DNA from 2 places in the Solibacillus sp. GQ1 genome. Region 1 is predicted to be linked to the other one. Evidence: a T-box and tRNA genes for the amino acid it is inferred to sense, from the RefSeq annotation. Region 1 holds a T-box; the other holds one or more tRNA genes.
What was found. A T-box is a leader RNA that pairs with one kind of tRNA and senses whether it is charged. The one in region 1 lies ahead of AC6CH1_RS10925 (valine--tRNA ligase), so its partner is inferred to be a tRNA-Val.

Region 1 (10,520 bases):
AACATTATTTCCTCTCCCTAAACGGCTAATATGTAATATATTTTATTATAGCTGAATTAAAAGAAAGAGGTACCGTTATACGGTACCTCTCTTTGGCATTACATATTTTTCAGTTCTGCAATGCGTTTTTCAACTGTTGCGTATTTTGCTTCATAGTCCGCCAGTTTTTCACGCTCTGTTGCTACTAATGCTTCCGGTGCTTTTGAAACGAAACGTTCATTCGATAGCTTTCCAGAAACTAATTTTACTTCTTTCGCCCATTTGTCGAGCTCTTTTTCAAGACGTGCGATTTCTTCTTCAATATTGATTAAGCCTGCAAGTGGCATGAAGATTTCTGCGCCTGAAACTACTGCTGACATTGCCTGTGCTGGTGCTTCAAGATTCGCCCCGATTGTTAAGCCATCCGGGTTACAGAATTTTTCAATATAGCCTTTGTTCACTTCAAGCACTGCCGATGTTTGTTCATCTTTTGCTGAAATCGTCATCGGTACTTTTTTGCTCATTGGTGTATTCACTTCTGCACGAATATTACGTACAGAACGGATAATATCCATTAATAGCTGCATATCGCCCGCTTCTGCTGTAAAGTTGAATGCCGGATTAACAGTCGGCCATGCAGCAACTGTAATTGACTCCCCTTCATGCGGCAAGTGCTGCCAAATTTCTTCTGTTACGAAAGGCATGAATGGGTGCAGTAAACGCATCGTGTTGTCTAAAACGTAAGCAAGTACTGAACGTGTCGTTAATTTAGCCGCTTCATCTTCACCATATAATGGCAATTTCGCCATTTCGATATACCATGAACAGAAATCATCCCAAATGAAATTGTAAAGTTCACGGCCAACTTCACCGAACTCATATTTATCAGATAATGTTGTTACACGGTCAATCGTTTCATTCAAGCGTGAAAGAATCCATTTATCCGCTGTTGAAAGGTTACCTGTTAAATCAATTTGCTCATATGTTAGGCCTTCCATGTTCATCAAAGCAAAACGAGAAGCATTCCAGATTTTGTTTACGAAGTTCCAAGTAGATTCTACTTTTTCTGTAGAGTAACGTAAATCCTGACCTGGAGATGAACCTGTTGCAAGGAAGTAACGCAATGAATCCGCACCATATTGGTCGATTACATCCATCGGGTCAACCCCGTTACCAAGTGATTTGGACATTTTGCGTCCTTCAGCATCACGAACTAAACCATGGATTAAAACGTCTTTAAATGGACGCTCGCCTGTAAATTCTTTCCCTTGGAAAATCATGCGGCTTACCCAGAAGAAGATGATGTCATAGCCCGTTACTAACGTATTTGTCGGGTAGTAGCGCTTGAACATTTCGGATTCTTCATTTGGCCAATCCATTGTAGAAAACGGCCATAAAGCAGATGAGAACCATGTATCTAGAACATCTTCGTCCTGTGTCCAATTCTCAGCATCTTCAGGTGCTTCTTTTCCTACATAAAGCTCGCCTGTTTCTTTGTTGTACCAAGCTGGAATTTGATGACCCCACCATAATTGACGCGAAATACACCAGTCATGAATATTTTCCATCCAGCGGTTATATGTGTTTTCAAAACGATTTGGTACGAAGTTTACTTTTTCATTTTCATCTGCTTGCATTTTTAATGCTTCTTCAGCAAGTGGAGCCATTTTTACGAACCATTGTTTAGAAAGATACGGTTCTACAACAGCATTCGTACGCTCTGAATGGCCTACTTGGTGTACATGTGGTTCGATTTCGATTAATACGCCTGCCTCTTGTAGATCTGCAACGATTTGCTTACGGCATTCGAAACGATCCATACCCGCATATTTACCAGCTAAGTCATTCATTGTACCATCTTCGTTCATAACTAAAATACGTTCTAGATTATGACGGTTCCCAACTTCAAAGTCGTTCGGGTCATGTGCTGGTGTCATTTTTACAACACCTGTACCGAATTCCATATCTACGTAGTCATCTGCAACGATTGGAATTTCACGACCTACGATAGGTAAAATAACTGTTTTCCCTACTAAGTGTGCATAGCGCTCATCTTCCGGGTGTACAGCTACACCAGAGTCACCCAGCATTGTCTCTGGACGAGTTGTTGCAACGCGTAATTTACCTGAACCATCAGCAAGCGGGTATTCCATATGGTAGAATGCGCCTTCTACTTCTTTGTGGATTACTTCGATGTCTGAAAGGGCCGTTTTGGCAGCCGGATCCCAGTTAATAATACGCTCACCACGGTAAATATAGCCTTTTTCGTATAATTTAACGAATACTTCTTTTACAGCATCAGATAAGCCTTCATCAAGTGTAAATCGCTCTTTTGAATAGTCTAATCCTAAACCTAATTTCGACCATTGTGCACGAATATGGGATGCATATTCTTCTTTCCATTCCCATGTTTTTTCAAGGAACTTTTCACGGCCAAGATCATAGCGGGAAATACCTTCCCCGCGCAATTTCTCTTCTACTTTCGCCTGTGTCGCAATACCTGCATGGTCCATACCTGGCAACCATAGTGCATCAAATCCTTGCATGCGTTTCATACGAATTAAAATATCTTGCAATGTTGTATCCCAAGCGTGGCCAAGGTGCAGCTTACCTGTTACGTTTGGCGGTGGGATAACGATAGAGTATGGTTCCTTATCGCTTGTTGGATCTGCTTCGAAAAATTTGCCTTTTAACCACCATTCATAGCGGCCGGCTTCAGTTTGCTGCGGATCGTATTTTGTTGGCATTGTAATTTCCGTCATGATGAATCTCTCCTTTGTCACCTTATTATTGGACATAAAAAAACTCCCTTCGTCTTAAAAAAGGACGAGGGAGTTAATTCGCGGTACCACCTTTATTTCCGATCGGGTTTAGTCAAGCGTTCACATTCCTTACCCACAAACGCTTTCTTAAAATTTAAAAAAGCGCAAGCAGTCAATATGCAGCGTTGGAATGCCCAATCGGCACTTCATTCGATAACGGTGTTTAACCGGATCCTAGCTACTGTTAGTTCACTAAGTCAGCTCCTAGGCTACCTTCTGCATGGTTGATGGAGAAACTTTTCAGCTACCGTTTCCTCTCTTGCCATCGATCTCATACGTACTCTTCCTAATCTTCGCTTCAATTATATAGTTGCACTTTATTTTAAGCTGTTTTTAATGAAATATCAAGCACGAATGGGGAATATACTTTAACACGTTATCTGCGCTCTTCACATATACTATGCAAAAGGAGTCTGGACATTGCGAAAAAACTACAATCCTTATTTATTGCCTCCATGGCTGCGAAAATTCCGTTTCTTTATGCGTCATTGTATTTTGCCGATTACGATTTTTCAGGCGATTCGAACGATCTTACTTCCGACAACGGGTGATATATTATTGCTGGCCATTCTAATTTTATTTACTTACTTATTACTCACAGATTTCATTTAAAATTCACAACAAAAAAATGTTCCGTAAGCTTCAATTCTTACGGAACATTTATTTATTTTTTCAATTGTATTTGCACGCGACTATATGCATCAGCCAACTGTTCCAGGAAATCAAGCTCATGGGGAACGGTTTGAGCCATCTGCGTTGATTCTACTTCTTTTTCCGCTTGAAGTCGGGGTTGTACTTCTTCTACAGGCTTTTCGACGACGATCTCTTCGACTGGTGCCGGTTCCTCTACTTCAACAATTGCTTGTACTTTCTTTTCCACATCACAATGGACTGCCCAGCTACATGAGCAGTAGCCATTATTCGGCTCCACTTTAATATCATTTATGCGAAGTGATACAGCTTCAATGTCATCGTTCGGAAAATCTACTGAAAAAGGCAGGGCATATTCGAAATAACCATGATCTTTTTCAATATCCATATGTTCGATATAGATACCTTCCTCAATTTCATCCTCGCGTGCTACATGATCAAATTGAATATTGCCTTTTACTACATAAATTCCTCTTACTACGACGGAATCTTCGCTAATCTCTTCATGCCATTTCGGTTCTACTACTATTTTAGAATTCTCTTGAACATTTCCTAATTGCTTTGGAAATGTAAATGTCTCTTTCATTTCCCACTGTTGCATAAAAAATCCCCTCCCTACGCTTACATTATGCATAGAAAGGGAATTTATGATTTATTTATGAGATTATCTCGCTAATTTTTCAAAGACATTATGGAATGCCTGAACTGTTTTTGCGATATGTTCTTCTGTATGCGCCGTTGAAATAAATAGTCCTTCAAATTGTGATGGCGGCAGGAAAATTCCTTCTTCGGCCATTAGTTTGAAGTATTCTGCAAATAGCTCTAAATCCGAACTTTTCGCCGATTCAAAATCGATTACATCTTCGTTTGTGAAGAAGAAACCAATCATCGACCCTGCACGATTCACTGTATGTGGAATATTGTATTTCGTCGCTGCCGCACGGAAACCTTCTTCCAACTGGTCACCCAGTTTGCGGAAGTATTCATATGAGTCTTTGTTCAGACGGCTTAATGTTTCATAGCCGGCTGTCATTGCAAGCGGATTACCTGATAATGTACCTGCTTGATAAATCGGACCTGACGGAGCGATTTTCTCCATAATTTCGCGCTTTCCGCCAAATGCACCAACCGGTAAGCCTCCGCCGATTACTTTACCTAAACAAGTAAGGTCAGGTTTAATTCCGTAATATTCCTGGGCACAGCCATAGTCTACACGGAAGCCTGTCATAACTTCATCGAAAATTAAAACCGTTCCATTCTCTTCTGTCAGTTTACGCAGCCCTTCAAGGAAACCTGGCTGTGGCGGAACAACACCCATATTGCCGGCAACCGGTTCTAAAATAACTGCAGCTAAATCAGCGCCGAATTTTTCAAATACTAATTTTGCAGATTCCAAATCATTATAAGCAACCGTTAATGTATTTTTGGCAATATCAGCCGGAACACCCGGTGAGTCAGGTAAACCAAGTGTCGCTACACCTGAACCTGCTTTAATCAGCAGTGAATCCCCATGACCGTGATATGAACCTTCAAATTTTAAAATCTTGTCGCGTCCAGTAAATCCACGCGCTAAACGTAGTGCAGACATTGTTGCTTCTGTGCCTGATGATACAAAACGAATCATTTCCACTGAAGGCAAACGGTCCATTACAAGCTTCGCCAATTTGTTTTCTGAAACAGTAGGTGCACCGAATGATGCGCCTTTAGCTGCCTGATCCTGAATAGCCGAAACAACTTCCGGGTGTGCATGTCCTAAAATTAACGGACCCCATGATAAGACATAGTCAATATATTCATTGCCATCAATATCTTTAATAACTGCACCTTTGCCTGAATCCATAAATATCGGATCCAAGTTTACTGATTTAAATGCACGTACAGGAGAGTTTACTCCCCCTGGCATTAAATCAACCGCTTCTGTAAATGCTGCTTTTGACTTTTCATAACTACGCATATTATTTTTCCTCCAACCAACGACAGACGTCTTTTGCATGATAAGTAATAATTAAATCGGAACCTGCACGCTTCATACCTAATAATGTTTCCAGTACAACCGCTTTTTCATCGATCCAGCCATTTTGTGCAGCTGCTTTTACCATTGAATATTCGCCCGATACATTATACGCTACAACAGGTAATGGGAAGCTGTTTTTCACATCACGGATGATATCCATATATGCTAATGCTGGTTTCACGATTAGGAAATCGGCACCTTCTTCAACGTCCGAAGTTGCTTCGCGAATCGCTTCCATTCGATTGGAAGGATCCATTTGATACGTTTTGCGGTCACCGAACTGTGGTGCTCCTTCTGCCGCTTCACGGAATGGACCGTAATAGCTTGAAGCGTATTTAACCGCATAAGACATAATCGGAATATGCTGGAATCCTGCTGAATCCAATCCTGCACGAATCGCCGTTACAAACCCGTCCATCATGTTCGATGGTGCAATAATATCGGCACCGGCTTTTGCTTGTGAAATTGCTGTACGCGCCAGCACATCAAGTGATGGATCATTTAACACTTGATCGCCTTCAATAACACCACAATGACCGTGATCTGTAAATTCACACAAGCAAGTATCTGCTACGACTAGAAGCTCTGGATGACGTTCTTTAATTAAACGTGTCGCTTCCTGTACGATACCGTGATCATGGAAAGCACCAGTACCGACTGCATCCTTTTCTTTAGGAATTCCGAAAAGTAATACCGCACGAATGCCTAAGTCTACAATTTCATCTACTTCAGCTGCCAAGTTATCTAAAGATAATTGGAACACGCCCGGCATTGAACTAACAGGGTTTTTAATATTTTCGCCTTCAATAATAAACAACGGATAAATAAGGTCTTCTTTTTGTAGGTATGTTTCTTTTACGAGTGCACGCATCGCTGCATTTTGACGTAAGCGACGGTGACGTTGGAAATATAGTTCTGTCATTTTGTCTGTTCCTCCAGGATGAGCTGTTCAATTACAGCTTGCATCGTATAGATTTTAGGTTGCACAATTGGCTGAACCCCGTATTTTTCAAGGGCTGCTGTTGTTACATGACCAATCGATGCAAATTTCACATTTTGCCAATCTACATGCGGCAAAATATGCTCAGCATAAATATCTACCGCAGAAGGACTGGCGAATATTACAATCGGATGTTTTTCTGTCAGTAGGCACTGTGTTAATTGCGAAAAATATTTTCTGCACGGACGTGTTTCATAAACCGTCCATTCATCCGCTCCAGTACCTTCATGAATCGTCTTTTTCGCCATCGATCCGCGCACAAATAAGGCACGTTCACCTGGCTCCATCGAAAATTCCTCCACAAATACATCAGCACTGTAAACAGTTGGCATAAAATGAATTTCATAGCCGTGCTCCTGCAATAAAGCAGCTGTCTTTTCACCGACAGCTGCAATTTTCATTGTGGCCGGAATCGTCTGTTCATGCCGTATACATTTATCGATAAAGCTTTTTACCGCATTTTGGCTCGTAAAAATGAGCCACTGATATGCAGGTAATTCACGAAAATAGTATTCATCTTCCTTAGAAACCTTTTCTACTGTTTCGATTAATGGATAATTATAAACTTTCCCGTCATGTTGCTCAATCAATTGCTCTACAGACCTTACAACCGCCGAGCCTGTAATAATTAATGTTTTTCCTAAGAGTGCATTACTCGGCATCTAACTCAGCCTTTACTTTTTGAATTAAGTCAAAGGCACCTTGCTCAGTTAATTTTGCGGCAACAGCTTTACCAACTGCATCCGCGTCAGTCCCTGTTAACGTTTCCTTATAAGTTACAGAAGCATCCGGTGCTGCCACTAAACCTGTTAAAGTAATTGTGTCACCGTCTACTGTTGCATAGCCGGCAATCGGCACTTGGCAGCCCCCGTCCATCGCAGCTAAAAACGAACGCTCGGCATGTGCTGTAGCCCATGTTGTAGCATCCGTTAATTTTGCCAGTTGCTCAAGCAGCTCCGCATCATCCGCGCGGCATTCAATCCCTAATGAACCTTGTGCAACAGCTGGAAGGCAAATTTCCGTATCTAAATATTCAGTTACGACTTCATCACTCCAGCCAAGTCGTTTCAAGCCTGCTGCGGCTAAAATAATCGCATCGAAATCTTCTGTTTCCAGTTTTTTTAGACGTGTATCAACATTTCCGCGAATCCACTTAATCTCAAGATCTGGACGTGCTTGTAATAATTGTGCGCTACGACGTAATGAACTCGTTCCAACGATTGCACCTTTTGGCAAATCGGCAAATTTCACATGACCATTTGAAATAAAGGCATCTCGCGCATCTTCACGTGGAGGAATACAGCCAATGATCAGCCCTTCAGGCAATACGGCAGGCATATCTTTCATCGAATGCACAGCAAAGTCGATTTCTTTATCATAAAGAGCTTGTTCGATTTCCTTAACGAATAGACCTTTACCGCCAACTTTAGAAAGCTGTACATCTAAGATGCGGTCGCCTTTTGTTACAATTTCCTTGATTTCAAAATCAAATGGTACGCCAGCTTCTTTCAGCTCATTAATAAACCAGTTTGTTTGTGTTAATGCTAATTTACTTTTTCGAGATCCTACAATAATTTTTCTCACGTTACTCCGACCTTTCTATTCTGCTAAACCCACAGATGGAAATTTGATAATTTGCTGCCGAGAAAGAAATTAATCACAACGAGTAAAAATAAATAAATATGCACCTGTGCATACACCATGCCGATTAATTTTCCTTTCCGATGCAGCAAAAAAATAATTAAGTAAACAATCGATACGATAAACGAGCCTAAAATTTTTACATCGAAAACGGAAACATTCTCTAATGTTAAAAATGCCCATTCTAACCCTAAAATTAAACTTATTAATAGCAATGGAATACCAATAATGGTCGATAAATTAATCCACTTAACCATTTGCTGTAAACTAGGCAATCGTGACCATAAATTCGTAAACTTTTTTTGCTTTAATATGCGATATAAAATTAAATACAGCAGCGAGAAGACAAACGCAACCGAAAAAGCGGCGTATGACACAATCGCAAAACTAATATGGATTAACAGCATTTCCGAAACTAATGAATCACCGACAATCTGATCATTCGTTTGCGGTGCAAATAAGTGAATTGTCATAAATACAAAGCTCAATACATTAATGAAAAACACCGGTAAATCAACTCGTACAATACAATGAAGGACGATTGAAAGTGTTGTTAAGAGCCATGCATAAAAGAATACCCCTTCATACAACGACAAAATAGGAAATCGTTTCGTTTCAATGATAAACAAGACGATAAATAAAGTTTGCAACACCCAGACGATGGAAACAAACCAGAAGGCTACACGCCTGAATTTTATATTTTTATAAAGGTAGTCTGAAAAATAAAGTACGATACAGAGCCCATAGAGAATGATCATGAGCTCGTATAATCTTGTCATTACCATTTCTGTCATATGCACCTTCTCCTGATGGAAACTTACTAAAAAAAGCGCTTTCGCTATCTATAATTTTACCATATAGATACGAAAACGCTTATGATTTATTTGAATAAAGTGCTTCAATAAGGCTCAATGTCTATTGGCTATTGTTCAATTAATAAGAGAAACCTGGTTTTAAGGTTACCTCTTGTGCTGCTTCACTGTTTTTAACTTCCGGGCGTAATTGCTGTACTTCTTGCTTCACTTCGTCTTCAATACCGAAGATTTGTTGGAATAATGCAAGCTGTGCTTCCGCATTTTTCTCGTTCGCAAGTTCTTTTGCTTGGAGAATCGGCGTTTTCAATAGCTGATTAATAATCGATTTTGTATGCTTGTTTAAAATTTTGCGTTCGCGCTCTGTTAAATTCGGCATTTTGTTTTCGATACTCATCATCGTTTCTTCTTGAATAGATGCCGCTTTTTTACGTAAGGCAGAAATAACAGGCACGACTCCAAGTGTATTAAACCAATCTTTAAATTGAATAATTTCCTCTTGAATCATCGCCGTAATTTCATTTGCCGCACGTTCACGCTCTGCCAAGTTGGCTTGTACAATTCCTTGAAGGTCATCAATATCATAAAGGAATATATTTGGCACATCGCCAATACGAGGATCTAAATCACGCGGTACCGCAATATCGACCATAAACAATGGGTCGCCTTTACGAAATTTCGCTACATCTTTCATCAAGTCATAATCGATGACATAGTCTGTTGCCCCAGTTGAACTGATTAAAATATCCGCTTCAAGCAACGTACATTGCAGCTCATTCATTGCTTTCGCATCGCCATCAAACTTCGCTGCCAAGTTTTGAGCTTTTTCAAATGTACGGTTAATCACCGTTACTTTTCCTACACCATTTCCGTATAGGTTTTGAATTGCAAGCTCACCCATTTTACCGGCACCTAAAATGGCTACATGCTTATCTTTTAAGGACCCAAAGATTTTTTTGGCAAGCTCCACGGCAGCATAAGAAACAGAAACAGCATTTTCCCCAATCGCTGTTTCGCTATGGGCACGTTTTGCGAATGTTACGACTTGCTTAAATAATTGGTTGTAAACTGTACCAGTTGTACCAATTTCCTGACCTTGTAAAAAACTTTTCTTTACTTGTCCTAAAATTTGCGTTTCCCCAAGCACCATGGAATCAATACCAGCCGTCACACGGAATAAATGGTTTAATGACTCATCTTCTTCACGGATGAATAAGTGATCCTCAAACTGTTCCATTGGTATGTTAAACCAGTTCGCCAAAAATTGTTTAATATAGTAGCGACCAGTGTGTAATTGATCAACAACCGCATAAATTTCAGTACGGTTACAAGTAGAGATTATTACATTTTCCAATATGCTTTTTTGGTTTTGTAGCGCTTCCATAGCATTCGGAAGATCCGATTCGATAAACGAGAGCTTTTCACGAATTTCTACTGGCGCTGTTTTATAATTCAGGCCTACTACTAATGTATGCATGAACCCCCACACCTCACACGTTCTAATTCATTGATTTTATTGTAGCATAATGACAGCATGATTCTAGTTTAGTTTGTGAACATGCTTTGAAAGTATTTACTAAACATACTTAATTAAATCCAAA
Region 2 (10,520 bases), 490 kb from region 1:
TATCCAGGTTTTACATGGCTTTCTGCATATAGGTGAGGTAGATCAAGCGACAAAGTATGTCGATTCTTTGTCTAAAGATATACAGACAATTGAATCCATTAAATTGAATCTTGATCACCCAGGATTAGCGATATTACTGCAAACAAAAAAATTAACATGTCAAAATCAACAAATTGATATACAGATAACTGTTGATGACAATCCATTTGATAACATAAAAACGATTGATTTAATCAATATATTATCGAACATAATTGATAATGCGATAGAAGCAACAATGGAGTTGCCAGAGGAACTACGTAAAATTACAGTTAGCTGTAAAGCAGACGAGTTATATTATACGTTCTCGATTACGAACACTGGGCGAAAGCTACCTGATAAAAATCAAATTTTTAAACAAGGCTACTCAACGAAAAAAGTAGAGAAAGGAAGAGTTAGAGGACAAGGTTTGTTTATTGTTAAAGAAACAATTAATAAATACAATGGAACGATTACATTTGATAGAATAAATGAAAAAGAGACAATAGCGATTGTAAAAATCCCTATTAAGTAAATAGTAAAAGGTTATGGTACAAATTCAAAAAACGTACCATAGCCTTTTTTAGTGGAAAAGAAGCTTTTTAAGCTGTGTCTAGCGCTGCTACAACTTTTTGTCTGGATAGGTAGGAGTTTCTGTATAAGCTATTACTAATTTAAAATCAGGTGGCTTTTAATGTAACTCAAGGTTCAAATATAATCAGTTCTGTCAAATCATATTTTTGAACAAGGATATAAGTACTTAAATTTGATCTTTGCTTTATTCAACAAACGGGCCATATTGTTGAATAACATATGTATCAAAAGTAATTTGCTAAATTATTCAATACCAATTATCAAAATAAGTCATTTAAAAAGCAACTATATAAATCGATTTTAAAATGGTAATATTAGGATGTAGTAAAGTTAGTTTTTAAACTAGTTTAGAGGGAAGTGAAATTTAATTGGATAGTGTAATTTTTGATCTAGATGGAACTCTCTGGGATCCAATTGACACAGTACTCAATGCTTGGAACAGCGTTATAAGAAACAATAACCAAATAATAAGTCAATTAACTAGGAAAGACTTTGAAGGTACAATGGGATTACAGATGAATGAAATAAGTAGAAAACTCTTTCCCGCTTTAAGTTATACGGAGCGGCAACAACTAGTAAAAGTTTGTTGCGAAGTAGAACAATCTTTCTTAGAAAAACATGGCGGAGTGCTCTATCAAAATGTAGAGAAGGTCCTAAAAGAGCTTTCTAAAAATTATAAACTATATATTGTTAGCAACTGCCAAGATGGCTACATAGAAACTTTTTACAAGTATCATAAACTTGAAAAGTATTTTTTGGATTTTGAAAGTCATGGAAGAACAGCCCTGTCAAAAGGTGAAAATATTAAATTAGTGATTGATAGAAACAACTTATTAAATCCAGTGTATGTAGGTGACACGGAAGGTGATTTAAATGCAGCCAGATTTGCTAAAATTCCTTTTATATTTGCTAAATACGGATTTGGGCAAGTAAGTCAATATGATAATGAAATTGAAAGTTTTGATGAACTTTTAAGTATTTTCTAGTGATGGTGATAAAACCAAGGAATTTTGTAATTGGGAATTGAATTGAAAGCAAGTGATGAACTAATTGGAGAAATGGACTTATATAATTTTGACAATTCCACTGGAGATTGTGAGGTAAGTTATTCTATTGGTTATAAATGGTGGAACCAAGGTTATGGTACTGAAGCTTTGAGAGCTATTGTAGATTTTAGTTTTAGGTGCATAAACGTACATAAAATCTCTGCAGCACATAACACAGATAATCCTGCTTCTGGAAAAATTATGAGCACAGTAGGGATGGTACAAGAAGGAATACTTAAACATATGATACGTAATTTGAAAACAATATAAGGACTGTGCTGTATGGGGAATTCTTCAAGAAGACTATCTTAAGATTAACCAGTAGGCACTGGCCTCAAAATGTGAATTAACATTTACGGTAATGGAAGGAAAATAGGTGTTTTATAAAAGGGAGGGAGAATTAATATGGAAATAGCTCGAATGGCGAATGCTTTATCTAAATCTTGGTCGGTAGAATCAAGTACAAAATGGAGCAGAGATACTCCCTCGGCGGGGCAATGTGGAGTTACTGCATTGGTTGTAAATGATTTATTGGGCGGTGAAATAAAAAAAACTAAACTACCTGATGGGTGGCACTTTTATAATTTTATTAATAACAAAAGATATGATTTCACAGCTTCCCAATTTAGAGAAGGAATTTTATATATGGACATTACCTCTAATAGAGATGAAGCATATGCAGATACTAATGAAGGTCAATACTCTTATTTAAAACAAAAGGTTTTAGACTCCTTATTATACTAATGGCTGTATTGTTGAACAAATCAAGATGTAATGTTCAGCATTCCTTAAGGTATAAACCGATACAGTGGCGGTAGTGTCCCACCACCCCTACAATACATATGTATAAGACCATTGTGTGACAACGGTCTTCTTTTTATTTCGTTATTTTTAATCCCTTATTGATAAACACGTTATTCAAAAATCGGGTCATATTGTTGAGGAACATTTTTTCTGGGGTAATCCTAACTTAACTTGTGTGTAGAATCAAAAATATGAAACGCACCAAAGCGTTATTTTGGCACATAATTCCAAAAATTATTGCGATATTAAATACGGAAAGATACGATAGAATCATAACATAAGTTCTTATTTGGAGGCGTTAGTCTTGAAATTACAATCATTCATTCAATCATACCAAAATTTAATTAACGAATATCAATTAGTTGAAAGCCAGCTAAAATTTACAGGACACCCACGTGAATGTGTAAAATTGGCCAGTAATAGCAGAACACCTATATTAGCGATAGTTGAAGGAAAGCTTGTGACATATTTTGATTTACATCAGCAGGAAGGAGTAGCACCATATTCGGATAATTGTAATGCGATTTTAGTACGTGCTTTTTCAACAGCGGTTAATGAACAAGGGAAAGGCTATGCAAAGCATGCATTGCAGTTACTACCCGCATATGTACAAAAGAATTTCCCTCATATTAATGAAATCGTACTTGCAGTTAATGTTGCAAACATAGCTGCACAAAATCTTTATAAGAAGTGTGGATTTAAGGATTACGGTGTGCGCCGTCAAGGGCCTAAGGGTGAATTAATTGTGATGAGTTTCTTATTCTGAGAGGATTAGTGAAATCAGTTTTTTAATCTACAACCGATTCGCAGCTTTTTTGAGCGGGCCATTACTATATATAAAGATAAGATGTCCCCAAGCCCTGTTTTGTAACATTAATTGTAGCAAGCCCAAGTCTTGGGGGTTAGAACCCCTATATCCCCTTTGTAGTGTCATAGCTTCGCTTGTTATACGAGATCACTGTCCCAACCAGCCTCAAACATGTTTCTACAAGTAGGGGGTGAACTGTTTTGAGGACGAGGTCTTTGCCCCACGGTCGCGAACGTTCTACCCCGGCTACCGTTATCCTATATCGATATAAAAAATGGTCAACCAGAAATAATTTCTGGCTGACCTAATTATACGATCGGGGGCGATTCTTCAATGAGAAAATTGCGTTTTTCCGTTAAAGGGCCATATTGTGGAATAGCAATCTGTTAAGGGGAGTTACTAAACGATACTTTGCTAGCTTTTTTGTTCAACTAACACAGCATTTAGTTATTGAAGAAGGACTTAATAAATTCGAATAGTATATAGGTAAAATTAAAATAACAAAAGAGGTGAACGTAAGATGAATATAAAGACAATTTTATTTGTAATTATTTGTACTATGTGGTTAGTAGCTTGTGACAGCACTAGAGAAACAATAAACACTATAGAAATTCAAGAATTAATTAATTTTGAAGAAGAAAAACCAGATACATTACAATTAATATCTGATGTGAAGGATATTAAAATTATAGAGAAAACATTTAAAAAGGCTAGAGAATTTGGTGAAGTAGATAATCAAATAGTTCCGCAATATAAAATCAAACTAAGCGATGGTGAATTTTATTTGTGGATAGACCATACAAAAACAGGAACAATAGCGAACATAAAAAGTAGAAATATGTTTTACAATATCAGAGCTAGCGAAGAATTTAAAGAGGCCATAAATTATAAGAATAAGTAACTTCTCCAAAAGGATTTATTTGGAAACACTACACTTAGTTGGATACTTTTTATAGAGAATAAGTAGCAATTACTGATAACTCCTTTTCACCTTTATAAATGGAATATAATTAAATGGCGGCGCTTTTCTTGAATAAGAAAAGTGCTTTATTCAATTATGGGACATATTGTGGAGCAACGCTTTTTGTTGGGGGAGTCCTAGAGAAGATGCATATTTATATTGATAAAAGAATGGCTATACAAGTTTTTATGCAAATTAAAGATTATGCCCAACAAGTATAGAAGTTGGTTTAATAACGTTTCATTGACTTGCATCAAATATCGTATAAACAATGTTCCAATAAAAACTGGTAAACGTTGCTACAACAACGTTTACTGGTTTTTCTGTTGCCCCCCAATTTTCATTTGGGAACGTTTTTTAATTTATTTATGTATATTTTATAAATCTTTATTGAAAGAAGGCTCTATATAGAAAAATTAAATTTACTTAAAAGGAAATTCATAACCTATGTAGTTAAATGTCATTGTAAATCCTAAATTTTCTGCCACAGCAATAGAGGGCTTGTTTGATTCCATACAGTCCCAATACGGAATGAGATTATAATGTATGCATTCTTCTACATAAGATTTTGCTATTTTTTGACCTAGCTTCTTTCCTTGATGCAGTTCTAAGGTTTCAATACTTACACAATGCACATCTCTAACGACAAAGCACGAAACACAAATACTCACAATTTCATTTTTATAAATGATACAGTAACCAATCCCATGATAAAAAAATTTTTCAGACGAAGACCAGAACTCTAAAATTTTTGTATGTAAATATTCGATATTTTTTATTGCATTGTTTTTATTTTCATAAAGCTGTTTTGTTATTTTCTCAGCTCTATACTCTTTTCCAATAGTGAGTTCATTGTTATATGTATAATCAGCCTTTTGCAGTGTATATACAAGTTGATTCCAGCTACTTAATTCACGATTACTCAACACTTTTTCAATTACTTTATTCCATTTTGGATGATTACCAACAACTTCAAACCAATGTAATCCTAACTTTAGTGCCTCGGGTATAATGAATTGGTCAATAAAAGCATTTAATTCGTTATTGAATGCTTCGTTTTTTTCATCTCCAATAAAGATAAAACCATCATTATTACCTAGCCAAATAAGGCCAGATGTTGGCGAATCAACATCATCTACAAATACTCTACCTGGATTTATACCTTCAATTATTGCATTTGCTTCTAATTGACCATGCTCATATAACAGTTCTTTACACTTGAAAAATTCTAAGCTATTTAATTCTGTAATCATTAAAAGATTTCCTCACTTTCCCTAAACTAATACAAAGAAAGCTACCAAAGCGTCCTTTGGTAACATAACTACAGTCTATTTCCGTACTCAAAATCATATTTGATACTTCTTTTTATGTAAGGTAGTATACCACATGAATATGACGCTCACTTATTCAATGTAGTGTAGTAACCAAATTGCGGACAAACCCAAAAAACCAGGTGTAATAAAGGAAGTCTCTCAAAAAGGGAAAGCCCGTATACGTTGTTATACCAACGTTTACGGGCACACTTGAAATAATGGTCTCGACAAGTCTCGAACTTGCGACCCCCACCTTGTCGAGGTGGTGCTCTCCCAGCTGAGCTACAAGACCGTGATAAGAAACATATATAACAATGTTCTTACCTGTTATTATAGCATCCACAGAGGGAGCAGTATATAGAAAACTGTTATATTTTTACTTTTATTTTTATTGAATCCTACAATTTCCCCATAGATCAACGTCTTTTCTTTTTATCGTCTTTTAATAAAGCTTGTTTTTTATTTACTTTTTCCAGGACGACATAGACGTGGTATTTACTCTCTTCGATTTGAACAACATTTACAACCTTTCCTTTACGTCCTTTTATTTTTAAATCCTCATCTACTTCAGGAATACGTTCCAAACACTGGCTAAGGACAGGTGTATTATTTTCCAAATAATGAACAGCAAACAACATGATTAAGCGCTCCTTGTTAATTCGATTTTAAATTGAGTCAATTTATGAAGATTCCAAGATGTATAGAACCATCAAAAATTGAAATTGACCAACTCGATAGAAATGATTTCCACATTTCAATAATAGGATATGGTAACGAATGAATTGAGGTGTAGAAGGAATGACAAAAAAATGGGGTTTACTGGCTGTTTTTGCATTTGGACTGTATGTTGTCGCAATGTATTTGTATTTTTTCCATGGACAAAATAGTGGGATTCCAGCCGCTCTTCAAGGAACGGCAGCAGATCCAAGCACTTTTCTTACAACACAGGAGCTGTTATTAAGTGAGGAGTTATCGAAAGTAAGAAATTTCCTGTTCTTTATCACGACGCCATTGGAATGGCTGCTTTACTTCGTTATTTTAATTACGGGAATTTCACGTCTGTTTGAGAGATGGAGTGCTGAACAATTTAAATGGTCCATATTCAGAACAACAATGTATCTGTTCTTCCTGTCCTTGCTGTTGTTCATCCTCCAATTCCCGATGGACTATTACCGCTATACGCTTAGCAAAAGCTATGGGATCAGTACGCAGATTTTCTCCTCATGGATGCGGGAAAATATAATTGATTTTTGGCTGGAGTTTGGGATGTCGGTCATCATGATAGCAGTTCTTTATTGGCTTATCAGAAAAAGCCCCAAAAAATGGTGGCTCTATGCATGGGCTTTGACTGTACCGTTTTCAATCTTCCTAATGTTTATTCAACCTGTCGTCATCGATCCGATCTACAATGATTTTTCTCCTTTAACAGACAAGGAATTAGAGACGAAAATTCTATCTCTCGCTGAGCAGGCGGACATTCCATCAGACCATGTGTTTGAAGTGAATATGTCGGAGAAAACGAATGCTTTAAATGCCTATGTGACAGGAATAGGCGACAATTCCCGGATTGTGCTGTGGGATACGACATTAAACCGGTTAACCCATGATGAAATCCTGTTTATCATGGCGCACGAGATGGGGCATTATTTGCTGAAGGATATTTATATTAACATCGCGGTTTATATATTTATGACGCTCATTGGACTTTGGCTGATCGCAAAAATCATGCCTTGGATGATACGTCGTTACGGACCGATCCTGAAAATTAAAGAAATGGGCAATTTAAATTCATTGCCGTTATTTTTGTTAATCTCATCATTTTTACTTTTCTTCTCTAGCCCATTGTCCAATGCGATTTCACGTTATCAGGAAATTCGTGCAGATGAATTTGCTATTGAGCTTGTAGAAAACCCTGAAGCAGCGATATCATCGTTTCAACAGTTGACGAAAGCCGGTCTTAGTGAAGTAAACCCGCCAGCACTTGTGAAATGGTTCCGCTACACACATCCGCCAATGTTAGAAAGAATCGATAAAATTGCAGAAGAAGTTGATGAGGATTAAATAAAAACATGTATAATTAGTTTACTATATCTATAAACGCTTCAATTTTTTGTAATAAATGTTTGAGGCGTTGAAAGGAACTGGCTATGGACAAAAACGAATGGATTTCACTTTTTCACAAAGAATTGCGCCAAGAAGCTGTAACACCAGGATTTATAAGGGAAGAAACCGACCATGTTGTTCGGCACATTTCAAAATTTAACGAAAGCGGATTTATATTAGCTTCTAATGTAAATGAAAGGTCGGCAAGGGAAGTAATTCGAAAGGAGCTAACTTTTTTCGGAAACCTTAAGCAAAGTTTCGAATGGAAAGTGTACAGCTATGACAAACCTGATAATTTGACTGAATTACTCAAACAAGAGGGATTTACGATTGATGATCAAGAAGCACTCATGGTCGTGAAATTATCGGAAAGTCATCCTTTTCTTACAAATTACGATGTGCATGCAGTAAAGGAAATAACGGATGAACAGGGCATCCATGATGTTATTGTGCTAGAAGAGGCGATCTGGAATGAATCCCATACAGAGCTTGGGGAAAGGCTATGGAGAGATAAGCAAAATAGTCCGGACTCGCTATATATTTATGGGATTTATGTAGATGGTCAGCTTGTGAGTGCTGCTTGGATGTACTTAGAGAATAATTCGTCCTTTGCCAGCTTATGGGGAGGCTCAACGCTTCCGCAATACAGAGGCAATGGTTATTATTCAAAACTCTTAGCTGTTCGTGCACAAAAAGCTTATGAGAAGGGGTATTCTTTCCTGACAGTTGATGCCAGTCCAATGAGTAAACCGATCCTTGAAAAGTCTGGTTTTAGTTGTCTAGCATACTCTTATGGTTGCCAATCACCTAGTATTCCTGTACCAGATTAGGATAATACTTTTTACATTAACATGAACAGAAAAGGTGATTGGAAAGTGGAGAATAAATCAATATTAGAAAGACATTTATTTCAATTAGAAAACAAATTGTTGTTACCGGAAATTCGGACATCAAAAGAGGAGCTTACGAACTTACTTTCAGACAATTTTTTTGAATTTGGAAGCTCAGGGAAAGTATTGTACAAAGATGAGGAAATTAGCGCAGCGACTCTTGGAATTGTAAAAATGACAATGAGTGATTTTGAAATACATTTAATGTCTGATGAAATCGTTCTAGCAACTTATCGAATTTATAATGAGCTAAACAACCAGCATTCACTAAGGAGCTCAATTTGGAAATTAGTCAATGGACAGTGGAAAATGCATTTCCATCAAGGAACAAAAATCCCACTATAGTTTTCAAGCGCTATTCTTTTTAAAGGATTAGCGCTTAATTTTTTAAAACAGTAGTTGCAATAGCTGGAACTAAATACATAGATGATTCGGGGATGGAGAATTGAATATTTCTAAAGTAGTAGAAAACATAGAAGGTTTGCTTAAACAAGCTGACATGATAGGAATCGGTTCAACGAGAAAAGTTTATCGTTTCGAAGATATTGTCATAAAAACATTTTTACACCCAATCGGGTACGCCCAAAGTAAAAATGAGGATCAAATGTACAAATCATTGGAAATGCAGGGGCTGGAGAAGCATATTGCGCCAATTCTTTTTTTGAGTGAGAAATATGTCGTTCAGCCTTTTTATGAACAACTCCCTCTACACAATCATTGCTCTTACGATATTGATTTAGAGAACGACCCAAGAATAATGGAAGATTTAAAAACCGCAATCGAAGTCATCGATCAAGAACTTGATGGCTTTGATTTTAAAGATAGTGGAAATTACGGGCTAAATGAAGAGGGGCATCTTGTTTTAATTGACTATGGAATGACAAAAAAATTATATGAAGAACAATGGGTCCCATTAGCAGAGGCTGGGACATTGCCTCAAATACGATTTGAAAAATGCCGTGTCTGTAACATAGAAAAAGAACTTCGGATGTATGGAGAAAAAGATACAGATAATCGCTGTATGACTTGTGGAAAAGATTATTAATTTTATACTGGATAATTATGTTAAAACGTAAACAAGTGTTGTTTGTAGGAGGAATCTATATTGAATAAAGATCAAGAAACTCCAGAAGCAAGAAGAGAAAGATTAAGGCAACAAGAATTAAAGAGAAATCCGGCAGCTATGCATGGTGGCGGCCTTCAAGATTTAATCGGGGATTTAGGGTGGAAAGGTACAGGAATTCTTTTTCTTATAATAGTAATCGCTATTGTAATTTATTTAACATTTTTCAACTAAAGGCGCATTCTTATAGACCGAGGAATACAAACTTTGGAATCTTACATAAAAGTATTTTAAAGGTGGTTCAATGGAAATCTATTGGTTTTTAGTTTTGCTATTTTTTCTGCTCTGGATTGGGATTTCACATCAATATCCAGATCCGAGCTGGTGGTCAATTTTTTCAGCGAATCGCTCAACGCATACCCTCCTTATGGAACAGGTGTCTTTAATCAAAATCGAGTTGATACTTCTTATTTTTGGGGGAGTAGCTTACTTTCTACATCGTTTTATATGGAATGTCGTGGAGATAAATATAAAATAGTTAATACTGGTCGGTTTATTTATATTGAAGTGAACGAACAGATTTATGCTAATAAATACCTCTACTTTATTTAATGATATAATAAAAGGATCTATCGAGATGGAGTGATGGAAATGTTATATGATGGCGGTGGTATGGGCGTGTTTGCTTTATTCGGGTTGTTACCAATTCTAATTAACTTAGTTATCATTATTTTTGTGATTTATTTTATTGTCAAAGCGATAAAATTTATGGAAATGAAACAAAAATTGGATCAAGAAAAAAATGAAAAAATCGATCAGTTAATTCAACTGATTCATCAAAAGAAAAATGATAATATTTGATTTAAAATGAGGAGCATTACCTTGAGACGGGTAATGCTTTTTTAGTTCCAAAAATGTCA

Region 2: it encodes a tRNA-Val, which carries the amino acid that the T-box ahead of AC6CH1_RS10925 (valine--tRNA ligase) is inferred to sense. The anticodon was not compared.

The regions. Positions count from the first base shown of each region.
Region 1 is NZ_JCAXEX010000001.1:2,126,327-2,136,846, forward strand. It holds gene AC6CH1_RS10920 (bifunctional folylpolyglutamate synthase/dihydrofolate synthase) at 1-5, opposite strand, end outside; gene AC6CH1_RS10925 (valine--tRNA ligase) at 99-2,741, opposite strand; T-box leader at 2,799-3,104, opposite strand; gene AC6CH1_RS10930 (YszA family small membrane protein) at 3,222-3,413, shown strand; gene AC6CH1_RS10935 (alanine racemase) at 3,466-4,053, opposite strand; gene hemL (glutamate-1-semialdehyde 2,1-aminomutase) at 4,117-5,406, opposite strand; gene hemB (porphobilinogen synthase) at 5,408-6,388, opposite strand; gene AC6CH1_RS10950 (uroporphyrinogen-III synthase) at 6,385-7,128, opposite strand; gene hemC (hydroxymethylbilane synthase) at 7,118-8,050, opposite strand; gene ccsA (cytochrome c biogenesis protein CcsA) at 8,074-8,901, opposite strand; gene hemA (glutamyl-tRNA reductase) at 9,041-10,396, opposite strand.
Region 2 is NZ_JCAXEX010000001.1:1,637,393-1,647,912, reverse strand. It holds gene AC6CH1_RS08315 (sensor histidine kinase) at 1-553, shown strand, start outside; gene AC6CH1_RS08310 (HAD family hydrolase) at 981-1,598, shown strand; gene AC6CH1_RS08305 (GNAT family N-acetyltransferase) at 1,629-1,928, shown strand; gene AC6CH1_RS08300 (YunG family protein) at 2,064-2,402, shown strand; gene AC6CH1_RS08295 (GNAT family N-acetyltransferase) at 2,767-3,228, shown strand; gene AC6CH1_RS08290 (hypothetical protein) at 3,791-4,171, shown strand; gene AC6CH1_RS08285 (GNAT family N-acetyltransferase) at 4,654-5,484, opposite strand; tRNA gene AC6CH1_RS08280 (tRNA-Val) at 5,764-5,836, opposite strand; gene AC6CH1_RS08275 (hypothetical protein) at 5,961-6,182, opposite strand; gene AC6CH1_RS08270 (M48 family metallopeptidase) at 6,343-7,605, shown strand; gene AC6CH1_RS08265 (GNAT family N-acetyltransferase) at 7,692-8,477, shown strand; gene AC6CH1_RS08260 (nuclear transport factor 2 family protein) at 8,523-8,882, shown strand; gene AC6CH1_RS08255 (protein kinase) at 8,983-9,582, shown strand; gene AC6CH1_RS08250 (DUF6366 family protein) at 9,643-9,834, shown strand; gene AC6CH1_RS08245 (hypothetical protein) at 9,891-10,013, opposite strand; gene AC6CH1_RS08240 (hypothetical protein) at 10,252-10,461, shown strand.